DNA from 3 places in the Rhizobium indicum genome. Region 3 is predicted to be linked to each of the others. Evidence: riboswitches for the same ligand, from Rfam matches in the RefSeq annotation. Region 3 holds a riboswitch; each other region holds the start of a gene.
The links. Region 3 has a riboswitch for cobalamin ahead of bluB (5,6-dimethylbenzimidazole synthase). Riboswitches for the same ligand answer to the same signal wherever they lie in the genome.
Positions count from the first base shown of each region.

Region 1: linked by a shared signal. The riboswitch ahead of nrdH (glutaredoxin-like protein NrdH) and the one ahead of bluB (5,6-dimethylbenzimidazole synthase) in region 3 are both predicted to bind cobalamin.
Region 2: linked by a shared signal. The riboswitch ahead of fdhA (formaldehyde dehydrogenase, glutathione-independent) and the one ahead of bluB (5,6-dimethylbenzimidazole synthase) in region 3 are both predicted to bind cobalamin.

Region 1 is NZ_CP054021.1:3,241,659-3,246,628, reverse strand. It holds gene nrdE (class 1b ribonucleoside-diphosphate reductase subunit alpha) at 1-1,909, opposite strand, end outside; gene nrdI (class Ib ribonucleoside-diphosphate reductase assembly flavoprotein NrdI) at 1,888-2,292, opposite strand; gene nrdH (glutaredoxin-like protein NrdH) at 2,307-2,528, opposite strand; cobalamin riboswitch at 2,809-3,034, opposite strand; gene FFM53_RS15860 (heavy metal translocating P-type ATPase) at 3,278-4,970, opposite strand, start outside.
Region 2 is NZ_CP054026.1:198,362-203,331, reverse strand. It holds gene FFM53_RS35760 (GlxA family transcriptional regulator) at 1-98, shown strand, start outside; gene FFM53_RS35755 (LysR substrate-binding domain-containing protein) at 73-948, opposite strand; gene FFM53_RS35750 (DMT family transporter) at 1,061-1,966, shown strand; cobalamin riboswitch at 2,128-2,328, shown strand; gene fdhA (formaldehyde dehydrogenase, glutathione-independent) at 2,548-3,738, shown strand; gene FFM53_RS35740 (ABC transporter substrate-binding protein) at 3,818-4,621, opposite strand; gene FFM53_RS35735 (putative bifunctional diguanylate cyclase/phosphodiesterase) at 4,727-4,970, shown strand, end outside.
Region 3 is NZ_CP054021.1:30,844-35,813, reverse strand. It holds gene FFM53_RS00165 (DUF2865 domain-containing protein) at 1-1,030, shown strand, start outside; gene FFM53_RS00160 (SDR family NAD(P)-dependent oxidoreductase) at 1,148-1,894, opposite strand; gene bluB (5,6-dimethylbenzimidazole synthase) at 2,043-2,729, opposite strand; cobalamin riboswitch at 2,772-2,959, opposite strand; gene FFM53_RS00150 (MFS transporter) at 3,399-4,802, shown strand.

The sequences.
Region 1 (4,970 bases), 1.8 Mb from region 3:
TCTTGCCTTCCTTGCGGATCTCGATCTTCGAGACGATCGGATGGATCGAGGAGGTCGAGTGGTTGATGTAGGAGATCGACCCTGTCGGCGGCACCGCCTGCAGGTTCTGGTTATAGAGGCCGGAAGCCATCACCGCCTTCTTCAGTGCCGCCCAATCTTCCTGCGTCGGAATGTGGATGCCCGCCGTCTCGAACAGTGCCTTCACCTTTTCCGTCGCCGGCTCCCAGGGCCGGTCGGTATATTTGTCGAAATATTCGCCGGAGGCATATTTCGAGTTCTCGAAGCCCTTGAAGCTCGCGCCGCGTTCGACCGCCAAAAGGTTCGAGGCGCGGATCGCGTGATAGGTCACCGTGTAGAAATAGATGTTGGTGAAGTCGACGCCTTCCTCGGAGCCGTAGAAGATGCGTTCACGAGCGAGATAGCCGTGCAGGTTCATCTGGCCGAGGCCGATCGCATGGCTCTCGTCATTGCCCTTCTCGATCGAGGGAACCGAGGAAATGTGACTCATGTCGGAAACGGCCGTCAGCGCCCGGATCGAGGTCTCGATCGTCTTGCCGAAATCGGCCGAATCCATTGCCGCCGCGATATTCAGCGAGCCGAGATTGCAGGAAATATCCTTGCCGAGATGTTTGTAGGAAAGGTCGTCATTATATTCGCTCGCCTCGCTCACCTGCAGGATCTCCGAGCAGAGATTGCTCATCGAAATACGCCCGGCGATCGGGTTCGCCCGGTTCACCGTGTCCTCGAACATGATGTAGGGGTAGCCGCTCTCGAACTGGATTTCGGCAAGCACCTGAAAGAATTCGCGCGCCTTGATCTTCTTCTTGGAGATGCGGGCATCATCAGCCATCTCGCGGTACTTTTCCGTCACCGAAATCTCGGTGAAGGGTACGCCATAGACGCGCTCCACGTCATAGGGCGAGAAAAGATACATATCCTCGTTGTTCTTGGCTAGCTCGAAGGTGATATCGGGCACGACGACGCCGAGCGACAGCGTCTTGATGCGGATCTTCTCGTCGGCATTTTCGCGCTTGGTGTCGAGGAAGCGCATGATGTCGGGGTGGTGGGCGTTGAGATAGACCGCACCTGCCCCCTGCCGCGCGCCGAGCTGGTTGGCGTAGGAGAAGCTATCTTCGAGCAGCTTCATGACAGGGATGATGCCTGAGGACTGGTTCTCGATATGCTTGATCGGCGCGCCTGCCTCGCGGATATTCGTCAGCGACAGCGCCACGCCGCCGCCGCGCTTCGACAATTGCAGCGCCGAATTGATCGACCGACCGATCGATTCCATATTGTCCTCGACGCGCAGCAGGAAGCAGGAAACCAGTTCGCCGCGCTGCTTCTTGCCGGCGTTGAGGAAGGTCGGCGTTGCCGGCTGGAAGCGGCCGGAAATGATCTCGTCGACCATGTCGCGGGCAAGGGCCTCGTCGCCGCGCGCCAAGGCCAGAGCCACCATGCAGATGCGGTCCTCATAGCGCTCGAGATAGCGCTTTCCGTCGAAGGTCTTCAGCGTATAGCTGGTGTAATATTTGAAGGCGCCGAGGAAGGTTGGGAAACGAAATTTCTTGGCATAGGCTTGGTCGAACAGATCCCGCACGAAATTGAAGGAATACTGGTCGAGAACCTCCTGCTCGTAATAACCCTCGGTCACGAGGTAATCGAGCTTTTCCCTCAGATTGTGGAAGAACACCGTGTTCTGGTTTACATGCTGCAGGAAATATTGCTTGGCAGCCATTCGATCCTTGTCGAGCTGGATCCGCCCCTCATCGTCATAGAGGTTCAGCATCGCGTTCAGCGCGTGATAGTCGAGGGTTTCGGCTGCCTTCGACGGCCTCTCCCCGGCGGGCTGAGCAATAGTGTGATGCGGTTTTGCGCCCGCATCCCGCGTCAGGTTTGTTCCCGTGTCCAAAATCGTTCCATTCCGTGTTTGACCTTGGCGACGTCGTCTTCGGTGCCCATGAGCTCGAACCGGTAAAGGTACGGCACCTGGCATTTCTGCGAGACCACGTTGCCGGCGAGCCCGTATGTCTCGCCGAAATTGCTATTGCCCGCGGCGATTACGCCGCGGATGTGTCCGCGGTTTTCCGCATCGTTGAGGAAACGGATCACCTGCTTGGGAACGGCGCCCTTGCCGCCGTCGCCGCTATAGGTCGGCACGATCAGCACGAAGGGTTCGCGGATATGGAATGCGTCTGCGCCACCTGGCGGAATGCGCGCCGCGCGCAGTCCGAGCTTGACGACGAACCGATGGGTGTTCTCGGATCGGCTGGAATAATAGACGATCAGGCCCATCGCTTGTCCTCACGTCAAGAGAGCGCGCTGATCATGTCGGGACGGAAGCCCGCCCAATGCTGCTCGCCGGCGATGACGACGGGCGCCTGCATGTAGCCGAGGCTGCGGACGCGATCGAGCGCTTCGGCATCCTGCGAGATATCGACGATGTCATAATCGACACCCAACCGGTCGAGGGCGCGGTAGGTGGCAGTGCACTGGACGCAGGCAGGCTTGCTGTAGACGGTAATGGTCATGATATTCCTCGTGACGATGCAATTGGGCGCAGGACATCGATCGGAAATCTGTCGATATCCGTCGAAAAATTCTCTGATGATTTGAGCTATGCGGCTGTTTAGCCGCTGGGCGTACTCCGCCCTCTACCTCTAACGGGTGGCGGCCTGAACTGAGATACTGACATGACTTCACCCCGAAGTGGCTCAATACGAAGGTTTCAGGGGCGGAGGTTCGGGCCTGCGAAACGCGACGCGGAGATTCCCCGCAGCCATGCAACGCGACCTTCCGGACACCCCGCCCGTGGACGTTTCGTTCGAGGCAGGTCTCCTGGCTCACGGGTCAAAGCACCCTGCCCCAGCCTTCCCGGAGCATCATGCTCCAGTGACCTGAAATCGGACAGTTGCTCGCCGCTTACAGTTGCGGGGGCAGCTCCGGCATTGCCGCGCCATGATGGCGAAGCGCACCGAATTCCCGTCTTAGCCGTCGATCCTCACGAATCGAGGGAACCTCGAACACTAGATATAGTACGCCAATCCAAATTCGCGTCAACGGATGGTTTGTGCATTGCGTTACGACAGGTTTGAAATCGCTACGTTCCTGTGAAAAACATGGCTAACCAACGCTTAAAGAAAGCAGGCTGTGGAGAAAGTCCCGATGAGGAGAGCCAATCTATGGCCGGTCCCGCGATTTTCGATTCGAGATCGGGCCCGAATCGTTGACGGGAGATCCCACCGGTGATGAGCGCCGGAGGGATGACGTCCAGGAATGTTCATATCTTTATTCGAAGCAGCCGCAGCGCATTGATCGTCACCAGCACGGTGGCGCCGGTATCGGCGAGGATCGCTGGCCAGAGCCCGGTGATGCCGGCGATCGTCGTCACCAGAAACACCGCCTTCAGCCCGAGTGCGATAGTGATGTTCTGCAGGATGTTGCGCATCGTTCGCTTGGAAAGTTCGATCATCCGCGCCACGTCGCCGACGCGTCCGTGCAGCACGGCGGCATCCGCCGTCTCCAGCGCCACATCGGTGCCGCCACCCATAGCAATGCCGATATCGGCCGCCGCCAGGGCCGGAGCATCGTTGATGCCGTCGCCGACCTTGGCGACGACGAAGCCCTGGCGCTTCAATTCGCCGACGACCCGCTGCTTGTCTTCCGGCATCATCTCACCGCGCCAGTCGATGCCGAGCATGCCGGCAACGGCTGCTGCCGTCCGCTTGTTGTCGCCCGTCAACATTATCGCCTTGACGCCTGCTGATTTGAGGGCAGCGAGCCCGGCCTCGGCATCCTCGCGCGGCTCGTCGCGCATGGCGATCAGGCCGACCGCAACACCGTTGACGAGCAGCACCGACACGCTCTTGCCCTCGTCGTTCAGCGCCGTAATGCGTGCATCCTGTTCCGCGCCGAGCGTTCCGCGCTCGCGGGCGGCGGGCGGCGACAGCAGATCCAGCGCCTCGCCGCCGACTTTGCCGCTGACACCCTTGCCCGGCAGCGCTTCCAGCTCGAAGGCCGGCGGCACGGGAACGCCGTCCGCCTTGGCGCGGTTGAGGATCGCCAGCGCCAGCGGATGGCTGGAACCCTGCTCCAGCACCGCCGCGCGCGACAGCACCTGCGCCTCGCTCAGGCCAAAGGAAATGATGTCAGTCACCTGCGGCTTGCCTTCCGTCAGCGTGCCTGTTTTGTCGAAGGCGACCATCGTCACCTTGCCGAGCGTTTCCAGCACCGCGCCGCCCTTCATCAGCAGCCCGCGCCGCGCACCGGATGAAAGCGAGGCGGCGATCGCCGCCGGCGTCGAGATGACGAGCGCGCAGGGGCAGCCGATCAAAAGGATCGCAAGGCCCTTATAGACCCATTCGCCCCACGGCCCAGCAAACAGCAGCGGCGGAACGACCGCGACCAGCGCTGCGACCACGACCACGCCGGGTGTGTAATAGCGCGAGAACCGATCGATGAAGCGTTCGGTCGGCGCCTTCGATTCCTGAGCTTCCTCCACCAGCTTGACGACGCGGGCGATGGTATTGTCGGCGGCAGCCGCCGTGACGCGAACCCTGAGCACCGCATCGCCATTCACCGTGCCGGCAAAAACGACGGCATCAATGCCCTTGCGTACCGGCGTGCTCTCGCCCGTCACCGGCGCCTCATCGATCGCGCTCTCGCCTGAAATGATAATGCCGTCCGCCGAGATCCGATCGCCAGGACGAACCATGATGATGGCACCGACCGAAAGGCTTTCCGCCGCCACCTCCCGTGTCTGGCCATTGTCTTCGAGCAGCGCGTTCTTCGGCACCAGACCCGTCAGCGACTGGATGCTTTCCCGCGCCTTGCCCGCTGCCACCCCTTCCAGCAGCTCGCCGACGAGGAACAGAAACACGACAGTTGCCGCCTCTTCGCCGGCATTGATGATGACGGCGCCGACGGCGGCGATCGTCATCAGCATCTCGATCGAAAACGGTGTGCCTGAGAAG
Region 2 (4,970 bases), on a different replicon from region 3:
CCTTTGCGAGAAGCTACAGGGCGAGTTTTTCCGAGAGCCCGTCCGAAACCCGGCGTCGCCTGCGCCGCCGCGTCACGCCATCGGAGATGCGGGCATAGGCTGGAACGCGTCCCGTATCATTTCGGCAAGTTCCCGAACGGCCTCGCTGGAACGGTAAGTGCTCCGGCGGAGCACGACTTTGGAGGAATCAACCGGCGGGAAACCGTCTTCAGCGGTGAGTTCCCGGCAGCCGGGCGGAATGCTGCTGCGGGAAAGCGTGGTGACGGCAAGGCCTGCGGTGACGGCATTCTTCAGCCCCGAGCCGGTATCGGCGATGAAGGCGATCCGATAGTTGCGGCCGATTTGCTCCAGCGACCGGAGCGCAAAATCGCGTGACCAGGTGGAGTTGCGATAGGTCGCAATCGGCAGGGGATCGATGTCGTGCAGCCGGTGGACCATCGATGTGACCCAGACTGTGGGATCAATGCAGATGACCTCGCCTTTCGTCTCATCGCTCCAGTCGAAAACGACGGCCAGATCGAGCTCATCCCGCTCGAGGGCGGCGAGGTTGCGGACTGTGTAGTCGCAGGACACGGTGACCTCGACGGCCGGGTGGCGTACAGCGAAAGCCGCAAGGGCTGCCGGCAGCACCGTCTGGCTGTATTCCTCGGGAATTCCGATGCGCACCGGTCCGTCCAGCGGCTTGCTGCGGATCGTCGCGGCGGCCTCGCTCAACAGATCGATGATCCGGCGGGCATAGGGTACGAGTTGCAGGCCCGGGCGCGTGAGCAGCACGCCGCGGGCGCCCCGATCGAACAGGGTTTCGCCGATCGTCTCTTCGAGCCTCTTGATCTGGCTGCTGACGGCCGATTGCGTCCGCCCGATGCGCTGGGCGGCTGCGGAGAAATTCGACGTCTCGGCAACGACCAGGAAAGTTCTGAGCAGGTCGCTCTCAATCGGTTCGTGCATGAGACAGCCATTTAAAAAATCGATGACAGCTATCTCTACTATTCGTTTGTCTGATGTCAATTCTTGACGCACAAATGAGCCGCGTTCGACTTCCTTCTTTGAGAATATCTGCGTGACAATTGAAAATCCGGCCAGACGCCTCGCAGTCAGCGAGCACGAGAAGGGTGTGCTTCTCATCGTTGCCGCGACACTTGCCTGGAGCGCGAGCGGCGTCTATTCGCGACTCCTGACGACCGATGTGTGGACGGCGATCGCCTGGCGATCGTTGTTCGGTGGCCTGTTCCTGCTGATCCCCTGCCTTTTCCTCGAAGGGGGCATTTCACGGCAGCAATGGCGATCCGTCTTCCATCCGTCCGGTCTTGCGATGATCGCATGCCAGACTTTCAGTCAGGTATGCTTCATCGGGGCGCTCTATATGACCACCGTCGCCAATGTGACGATGATCTATGCGACCGCGCCCTTCATCGCGGCCATGCTCGGCTGGGTCATCCTTAGGGAGAGGGTCTCCAGGCGGACGCTGATTGCCGGCGGCATCTCGCTCCTCGGCGTGGCCGTCATCGTCGCCTCGTCGATCGGCGGAGGGACCGGCGTGGGCGATCTGCTGGCGCTCGGCATGACGGCGTCCTTCGCGCTGGTCATCATCATTCCGCGCATCAATCCCGGCGTGCCGAGCCTGCCGCCGACCGTCGTCAGCGCCTTCCTGACGCTGGCCATCTTTGCCCCGTTCGGTTCGGTCGGCTCGCTCGACCTGCACAATTGGATCGTTCTTGCCGCCTTCGGCGCGACCAATTTCTCCCTGGCGCTGGTGCTCTTCCTTGCCGGGGCGAAGCGGATGCCGCCGGCTGAAGCCGCGCTGATCGGCACGATGGAAATCGTACTCACGCCGTTCTGGGTCTGGCTGTTGTTTGCCGAGCAACCGCCCGTCGCTACCTTTTTCGGCGGCGCGATCATCCTCGGCGCCGTGCTCTGGCACACGGCCATCGACGTCAGCCGCAGCCGGCGACCGCATCGCGCCTAAAGCCTTTAGGCGGCGATCAAATCTTCCGGGACGATCCGGAAAACCGCCGTATTCGCGGGATCAATTATTTCCGCTGCGCAGCGCTATTGCGACTTTGCCGACTGTCGTCTTTGAGTTGCGCCCATGTCGTTTTCTTGATCGCTGTTGTCCGTCAGGCATGGTTTGTTAGTGGTGTTCAAGGCGCTATCTCGCAAACTGGCGAAATGGACCATTGGGACGCCGGCCTGACGCCGGCGCTGCCCCGCAGCGGTAGAAGAACTGAAATCCTCAAGGAAATCGCCGGATAGACATCCGGAAAGATATCGTGATGGATCGAAAGGAGATTCTGGAGCCGGAAACCAGCTCTTGCACAGCAAATCGACGGATTGCGGACAGACGGTCACGAGCGGAACCACAGGCGAAAACCGTGGCGTTCATCCTCTTCTCCACCCAATCTGCCGTTTTGACAATCCGAATATCGCCCGATGCGGCGGTATCCTCGTGTTGTGGACACCGGGCTGCAGAGGAGGCAGGCCGGAGGGAAGGTTGCCATCGACTGCATCGGTTGCAGATCGAGGCATTCAAACAAGTGGGAGGAATCCATGAGCAAAAATAGAGGCGTCGTCTATCTCCGTCCTGGCAAGGTCGAAGTGCGCGACATCGACGATCCGAAGCTGGAAGCGCCCGACGGCCGCCGCATCGAACACGGCGTCATCCTGAAGGTGATATCGACCAATATCTGCGGCTCCGATCAACACATGGTCCGCGGCCGCACGACGGCGATGCCGGGCCTGGTCCTCGGTCATGAAATCACTGGCGAGATCATCGAGAAAGGCATCGACGTCGAGATGCTCGACATCGGCGATATCGTCTCGGTGCCTTTCAATGTCGCCTGCGGCCGTTGCCGCTGCTGCAAGTCTCAGGATACCGGTGTCTGCCTGACGGTCAACCCGGCCCGCGCCGGCGGTGCTTACGGTTATGTCGACATGGGCGGCTGGATCGGCGGACAGGCGCGCTACGTCACTATCCCCTATGCAGATTTCAACCTGTTGAAAATCCCCGATCGGGACAAGGCAATGGCGAAGATCCGCGATCTCACTATGCTCTCCGACATTCTGCCCACCGGCTTCCATGGCGCGGTGCGTGCAGGCGTTGGGGTCGGCTCGACCGTCTATGTCGCCGGCGCCGGCCCGGTCGGCCTTGCCGCTGCGGCTTCGGCTCGCATTCTCGGCGCTGCTGTCGTGATGATCGGCGATTTCAACAAGGACCGTCTGGCGCATGCGGCAAAGGTCGGTTTCGAACCGATCGACCTGTCGAAGAGCGACCGTCTTGGCGACATGATCGCGCAGGTCGTCGGCACCAACGAGGTGGACAGCGCCATTGATGCGGTCGGCTTCGAGGCACGCGGCCACTCGGGCGGGGAACAGCCGGCGATCGTGCTCAATCAGATGATGGAGATTACCCGAGCCGCGGGTTCGATCGGCATTCCCGGCCTCTATGTCACCGAGGATCCGGGCGCCGTCGACAACGCCGCCAAACACGGCAATCTTTCGCTCCGCTTCGGCCTCGGATGGGCCAAGGCACAGTCCTTCCACACCGGCCAGACTCCGGTGATCAAATACAATCGTCAACTCATGCAGGCGATCCTCCACGACCGACTGCCAATTGCCGATATCGTCAACGCCAAGGTCATCCCGCTCGACGATGCCGCCAATGGATATGAGAGCTTCGACCAGGGAGCGGCGACGAAATATGTCCTCGATCCGCACGGAGAGGTCGCGAAAGCCGCATAGCGATACGACCGAAGGACTTGGTAGGGATGGTCGGGCGGAAAACCCGACCATCCCGCATTCTCGAAAGTTGGCCGGCGAACTACTGGATGCTGAACGGGAAATATTTTGCGTTGATCATGTCATAGGTCCCGTCCGCCTTGATGCTCTTCAACGCTTCGTTCAGGCGCGTCAGACGCTCCTTGTCATCCAGGCGCAGCGCGATCCCGGCACCTTCACCGAAATATGTGACGTCGATCAGATCCGGCCCTTTGAACTCGCAGCAGCCCCCTGCCTTGGTGTTGGCAATCCAGTCGTAGATGGCGAGTTTATCCTCGAGGATAATGTCGACGCTCCCATCTGCCAGGCCCTTGTACAATTCCGGCGAAGACCGAAAAACCGTCCTTTTCATTTCTGGATAGAGATGGTTGGCATAGGATTCCTGCGCCGTCGACGATGTCACCCCAAGAATTTTGTCGCTGAGGGCGGCGGGGCTGACATCGCTGATTGACGAATCCTTCCGGGCGATGAACACCGACGGGCTGTTGTAGTATTTTTCAGTGAAGGCAACCTTTTGACGCCGCTCGAGGCTCATCGACATGGATGAGATGATCGCGTCGTATTTGTCGGCAACGAGATCGGGGATGATGTCGTCCCACTTCTCGATGATAAATTGGCATTCGAACTTGCCAACCTCGCAGAGAGCATTGGCAATATCGATGTCGAAGCCCTGAAGCTTGTTATTTGCATCGAGATAGTTGAAGGGCGGAAACGCACCTTCGACGGCAATTCTCATCGGCGTGCGATCTTGCGCAGCCACCTCGAGCGGCGAGGCCGCCAAAAAGATACCGATCCCGCCCGCCATCAGCGCTCCGCGCACTATAGTCTGAATGGATATGCGCAACATCGTCGGGAGCTCCTTAGGGCATAGTCGATCTCGCGCCATAGTGGCTCACAGCTTTTAATTCTACGTGAACGCTTCTTTGTTAGCGTCGACGAATGCGCCCGCGTCGTGGTGTTCAGGGGTCTACGCTTGCACATCGTTCTTCCTTCCAGCTCCAACACGTTTCAGCAATCCTGGATCGCTTCGGGAAGAATTCTGTTTCTTATTGCCGTTAGCGGGCTTGGAGCGATCGGACTTGTCGTGCTTTCGGCGCTCTGGGCAGGAACCGAGAGCGACGCTGCAGCCCTTGATCGACAGCGCCAGCTTGTGAATGCCCGCCTGCGCGAACAGGTCGATCAAGTCGCGCATGTTA
Region 3 (4,970 bases):
CAGCGCCGTCTGTGAGGACCTGCGCGGCCGCCTCGCCGACTTGCCGCGATCGATCGGCAATGGCAACGGCCCGGAAGCCCGCCAATATTCCAGCGCCATGGCCGAGCAGAACCTCGAGCTGCGCAAAGTTCGCAACGAGCTGCGCAGCAATGGCTGCACCTCAGGCAGCATGGTCGTGATCGGCAGCGAGAATGCCGATTATTGCGCCGAACTCTCGCAGTCCGAAGCCCGCATGATCGACAATATCCGCTATCTCCAGGACCGCCGCAACGAGCTGGCCGGCCAGAATGGCGCCGCTGACGGCACGCGCCGCGAACTGATCGCCGCCCTCGACCACAATGGCTGCAACAGCGAAAACTTCTATGCCCCGAGCGATCGCAGCGCCAACGAGCCGGCTCCGAGCGTCGAGGAACAGGCGATGCGCACCGATACCTTCATTCCGCTCGGCGGTGAAGAGATCGATCCGCGTTACGGCGTGCCACGGGCGGAGATGCTCTCCCCGGTCAGCACCATGTGCGTGCGCAGCTGCGACGGCGGCTTCTTCCCGATCAGCTCGAACGCCACGTCGGTCGATTTCGGCCGCGACGCCCAGACCTGCGCCAAGATGTGCCCAGGCGTCGAGACCGAACTGTTCTATCGTGACGTGACGAGCACCGAAGCCTCGAACATGATCTCGGTCGCAACGGGCACTCCCTACAGCGCCATGAAAAATGCCTTTGCCTACAAGAACCGCACGCCCGGGGAAAAATCCTCCTGCGCCTGCAATCTTACAGCCTATTATGAGGAGATGCGCGGCAAGCAGGCGGTAAGCGAACCGCCGCAGCAGGGCTCGATCACCACCATCCGCACCAATCCCCCGGCGAAGGATGCCGCGGCAGCTGCGCCGCAACCATCCGTCCCCGAGCGCCCCTACGATCCGACGCAGAACCGCGTCCGTCAGGTCGGCCCGCAGTTTCTGGCCGGCGATCAGGGCTCGATCGACCTCGCCAATCCGGCAACACCGGGCCCGCAGCCGCAACAGCAGCAGTGATTGAACAGCTGGAACTGCGGTGGCGGAGCCATAGCGGCGTTGTGCCAGGGTGCATGAGATGACGGCGATGTCACGTGAACGTGCGGCGGGATGTTAATGCGGGTCGCTTGAGCATGGTCAGTAGGTCGTACGACCGCCGCTCAGGTCGAACGTCGATGCGGTCGTGAAGGAGTTCTCCTCGGAGAGCAGCCAGACGACCATCGAAGCGATCTCACCAAGTTCGACGAAACGGTCGCGCGGAATGCGGACGCGCATATATTCGATAAACTCGGATGTCAGCCCGTCCAATATAGGTGTCTTTGCCGTGGTTGGCGTTACCGCGTTCACGGCGATTCCTGTCTTTGCGAGTTCCTTGCCAAGCGACTTGGTGAAGCCCAGCACACCAGCTTTCGCTGCGCTGTAGGCAGCGATGTTCGGATTTCCTTCCTTGCCCGCAACCGAGGAGATGTTCACAATCCGCCCATAGTCGCGCTTTAACATGACCGGAACGACGTGCCGGCAACAATTGAAGGTTCCCGTGAGGCAGACATCGACGACGTCTGTCCACTCACTGACATCGTATTCGATCGTGGGCTTTACCGGACCGGTAATCCCGGCGGAATTAACGAGGCCGTCGATACGGCCAAAAATCTCCTCGGTCGTCGCCGCCGCGTTTTTCACTGATACGGGATCTGCGACGTTGACGCCGAAAGCGACCGTGCCAGATCCGAGAGCGGAAGCGCTGTCCTTGGCCATGTTTTCGTTCAGGTCCCAGATGGCCACCTTGCCACCAGACTGGATGACGCGCTCTGCGATAGCGTAGCCGATGCCGCGCGCACCGCCTGTGATCACGATGATGCGTTCCTTCAAGTCGATCATGTTCATTGGGCCGTTATCCTCCGATTGAGCCGCCGATAGCCGAATATCCAATTCCGGGATTCGCCTTCAGCGTATCGATATGAAGGTCAGGAATAAAGATATCTCGGCCTCGCACGGCGTCGGCGATATTGGCATCGAAAGAACGCGATGCGCTCTAGGTGTTCAGTCCCCATCCATCATGAAAGACGAGTTCCTCGAGCGGTAGCCGCTGCCGCCAGCCTTTGACGGAGAGTTCCGGCTCGTCATAGAGCCGGTCGACGAAACCGGCACAGAGCCAGGCGACCACGTCGATATGCTCGGGTATGCCGAGAATGGTTTTCAGGTCGCCTTCACGAAAAATGCTGACCCAGCCGATGCCGACCCCTTCCGCCCGTGCCGCAAGCCAGAGATTCTGGATGGCGCAGACGGTCGAGTATGAATCCATCTTCGGATTGTGGGTGCGCCCCAGCACCACGCTGCCGCTGCGGGTAGGATCGCAGGTCACGCATATGCCGAGCGGCGCCTCGACGATGCCTTCGAGCTTGAGCGATCGGTAGGCCTGCCGCCGCTCGCCTTCGAACATCAGCGCCGCCTCCTCGTTGGCCCTCGCAAACGCGTCCTGGATGCGCGTCCGGACAGCGGCACTTTTCACCAGAATGAAATTCCACGGCTGCATGAAGCCGACGGATGGTGCGTGGTGAGCGGCCGTCAGCAGCCGCTGCACAACATCATCAGGCAAGGGATCGGGCAGGAACTGGCTGCGAACGTCGCGCCGCGTCATGATCGCGTGATAGACGGCCTCGCGTTCGGCCAAGGAAAAACCGGACGCCGCCGAAAGGGCATCCTCATCAAAGGGTCGCATCGTCAAATCCCCAACAACGCGACCGCCCCGCTGTCCGCGCGGATCGGTCTATCTTGCCAGGCCGGTCTTCTGACTCGGCGTCATCCGTCTGCCGCAGCCTTCCCGGCAAAAGGCCAGTGGCATGATGAAGCGGCAAGCGTCGGCCTTACAGCGTTGGGCACGTTCCGGTCTTGCACCGGATTCCCGATTCTCCCGCCTTATCGGCGGGCACCTGACGGCGCATCTATTTCAGGAAAGCGCGGCGGCGGCAAGCTGGGCCCGATGTCGCAGTCAAGCCGGAGGCCGCGCGGTGTCACACACCCTCCTCATTCATGTGCTCGTCACAGGAATCCAGTGCGTCCAAGTCCTTGGGCGCAAAAGACTCTTTCCTTGAGGCATTGAGTCATTCACGGCGCAGACGCGCCGTGGCTGGATTTCTGTGACGAGCACAGGAATGAGGGAGGAGAGGCGCGTGCCGGCAGACCGTTGAGAGGGTGAGCAGTGAAACTGCGAATGCGCTGAGCACAAGCGAGGCGCAATAATGAGTGGCCCACCACCCACCCGCGTCGGTTTGAAGCGGCTAGGCAAGCCCCTTCACCGACAGTTTCTATGGCCTTATCACCACCGAAGGCGTATGGACTGTGACTGTCCATCGCAGCATCCCGGTTGCCCGTGCCCCGCCTCACACCCATGATCCTTGCGGTCGCCCTGTTCATGGAACAGATGGATTCGACCGTGATCGCCACCAGCCTGCCGGCAATCGCCGCCGATATCGGCACCTCGCCGATCGCGCTGAAGCTCGCCGTCACCAGCTATCTCGTGGCGCTGGCGATCTTCATCCCGATCAGCGGCTGGATGTCCGATCGGTTCGGTGCGCGCAACATCTTCCGCATGGCGATCTTTGTTTTCATGATCGGCTCGATCGCCTGCGCCTTTTCCAACTCGATCACGGCCTTCGTCGTCTCGCGCCTGATCCAGGGCGCCGGCGGCTCGATGATGACGCCGGTCAGCCGCCTGCTGCTGGTCCGGGGAACGCCGCGCCACGAACTCGTCGATGCCATGGCCTGGCTTACCATTCCCGCTTTGATTGGCCCGATCATGGGGCCGCCGATCGGCGGTTTCCTCACCACCTATCTCACCTGGCATTGGATCTTCTGGATCAACGTCCCGATCGGCGTGCTCGGCATCATCCTCGTCACGCGTTTCCTGCCGACCGTCGAGCCACGCAGTCCGCGGCCGATGGACTTCCCCGGATTCTTCCTTTGCGGCATCGGCTTCTCCGGCTTCGTCTTCGGCGTGTCGGTCATCAGCCTGCCGGCCGTGCCCGTCATCTACGGTTACGTCACGGTTGCGATCGGCATTCTTGCCGGCCTCCTCTACCTCCTGCATGCCCGCCGCGTGCCCTATCCGCTTCTCGATCCGAAGATGTTCCGTTACCCGATGTTCCGGGCGGCGATCCTCGGCGCTTCGAATTTCCGCATGGGGCTCGGCGCCCTGCCGTTCCTGATGCCATTGATGCTGCAGCTCGGCTTCGGCCTGACGCCGCTGCAATCGGGCTCGGTCACCTTCGTCAGCGCGCTCGGCTCCATGGGCTCGAAATTCGCCGCCTCGCGCACCTTCAATGCCTTCGGCTTCCGCACCGTCATATCAATCACCACTTTGCTGGCGGCGATCTTCCTCGGCATCAACGGCCTTTTCACCGCCGAAACGCCGCTGTTCCTGATCATGGCCTGCCTGCTGATCGGCGGCCTGTTCCGCTCCATGGCTTTCTCGGGCGTCAACGCCATGGCCTTCGGCGATGTCGATGACGCCGACAGCAGCCAGGCAACCGCGATCAATGCCGTTGCCCAGCGTATCTCCATGGCGATGGGTGTGGCGATCGCCGGCGGCATTCTCGAAATTTCGAGCAGCTTTCACGACGGCAGGCTGCTGGTCTCTGATTTCCATATCGCCTTCTTCAGCGTCTCGGCGATTTCGGCACTGGCCTGCATCACCTTCCTGCGCCTGCCGCATGATGCCGGCGCGGAACTGACGGCGCGCGGCCGCAAGCGCCGGCACGCCGAGCCCGAAGAGGCCGTGGCGGAAAACAGCTGATCGAGACAGATCTGCTTGGCGCGAAGGAAGCACTCCTCCTCCGATTCGCAAGGTTCGGCGCCGGCGAAAGCTACACGCGTGTGTTCCAGCATCTCATTCCACTTTATGATTTATTCACATATCAAATACACACTGCGTTTGCGCGTTTTGGGTTGCAATCCGGACATG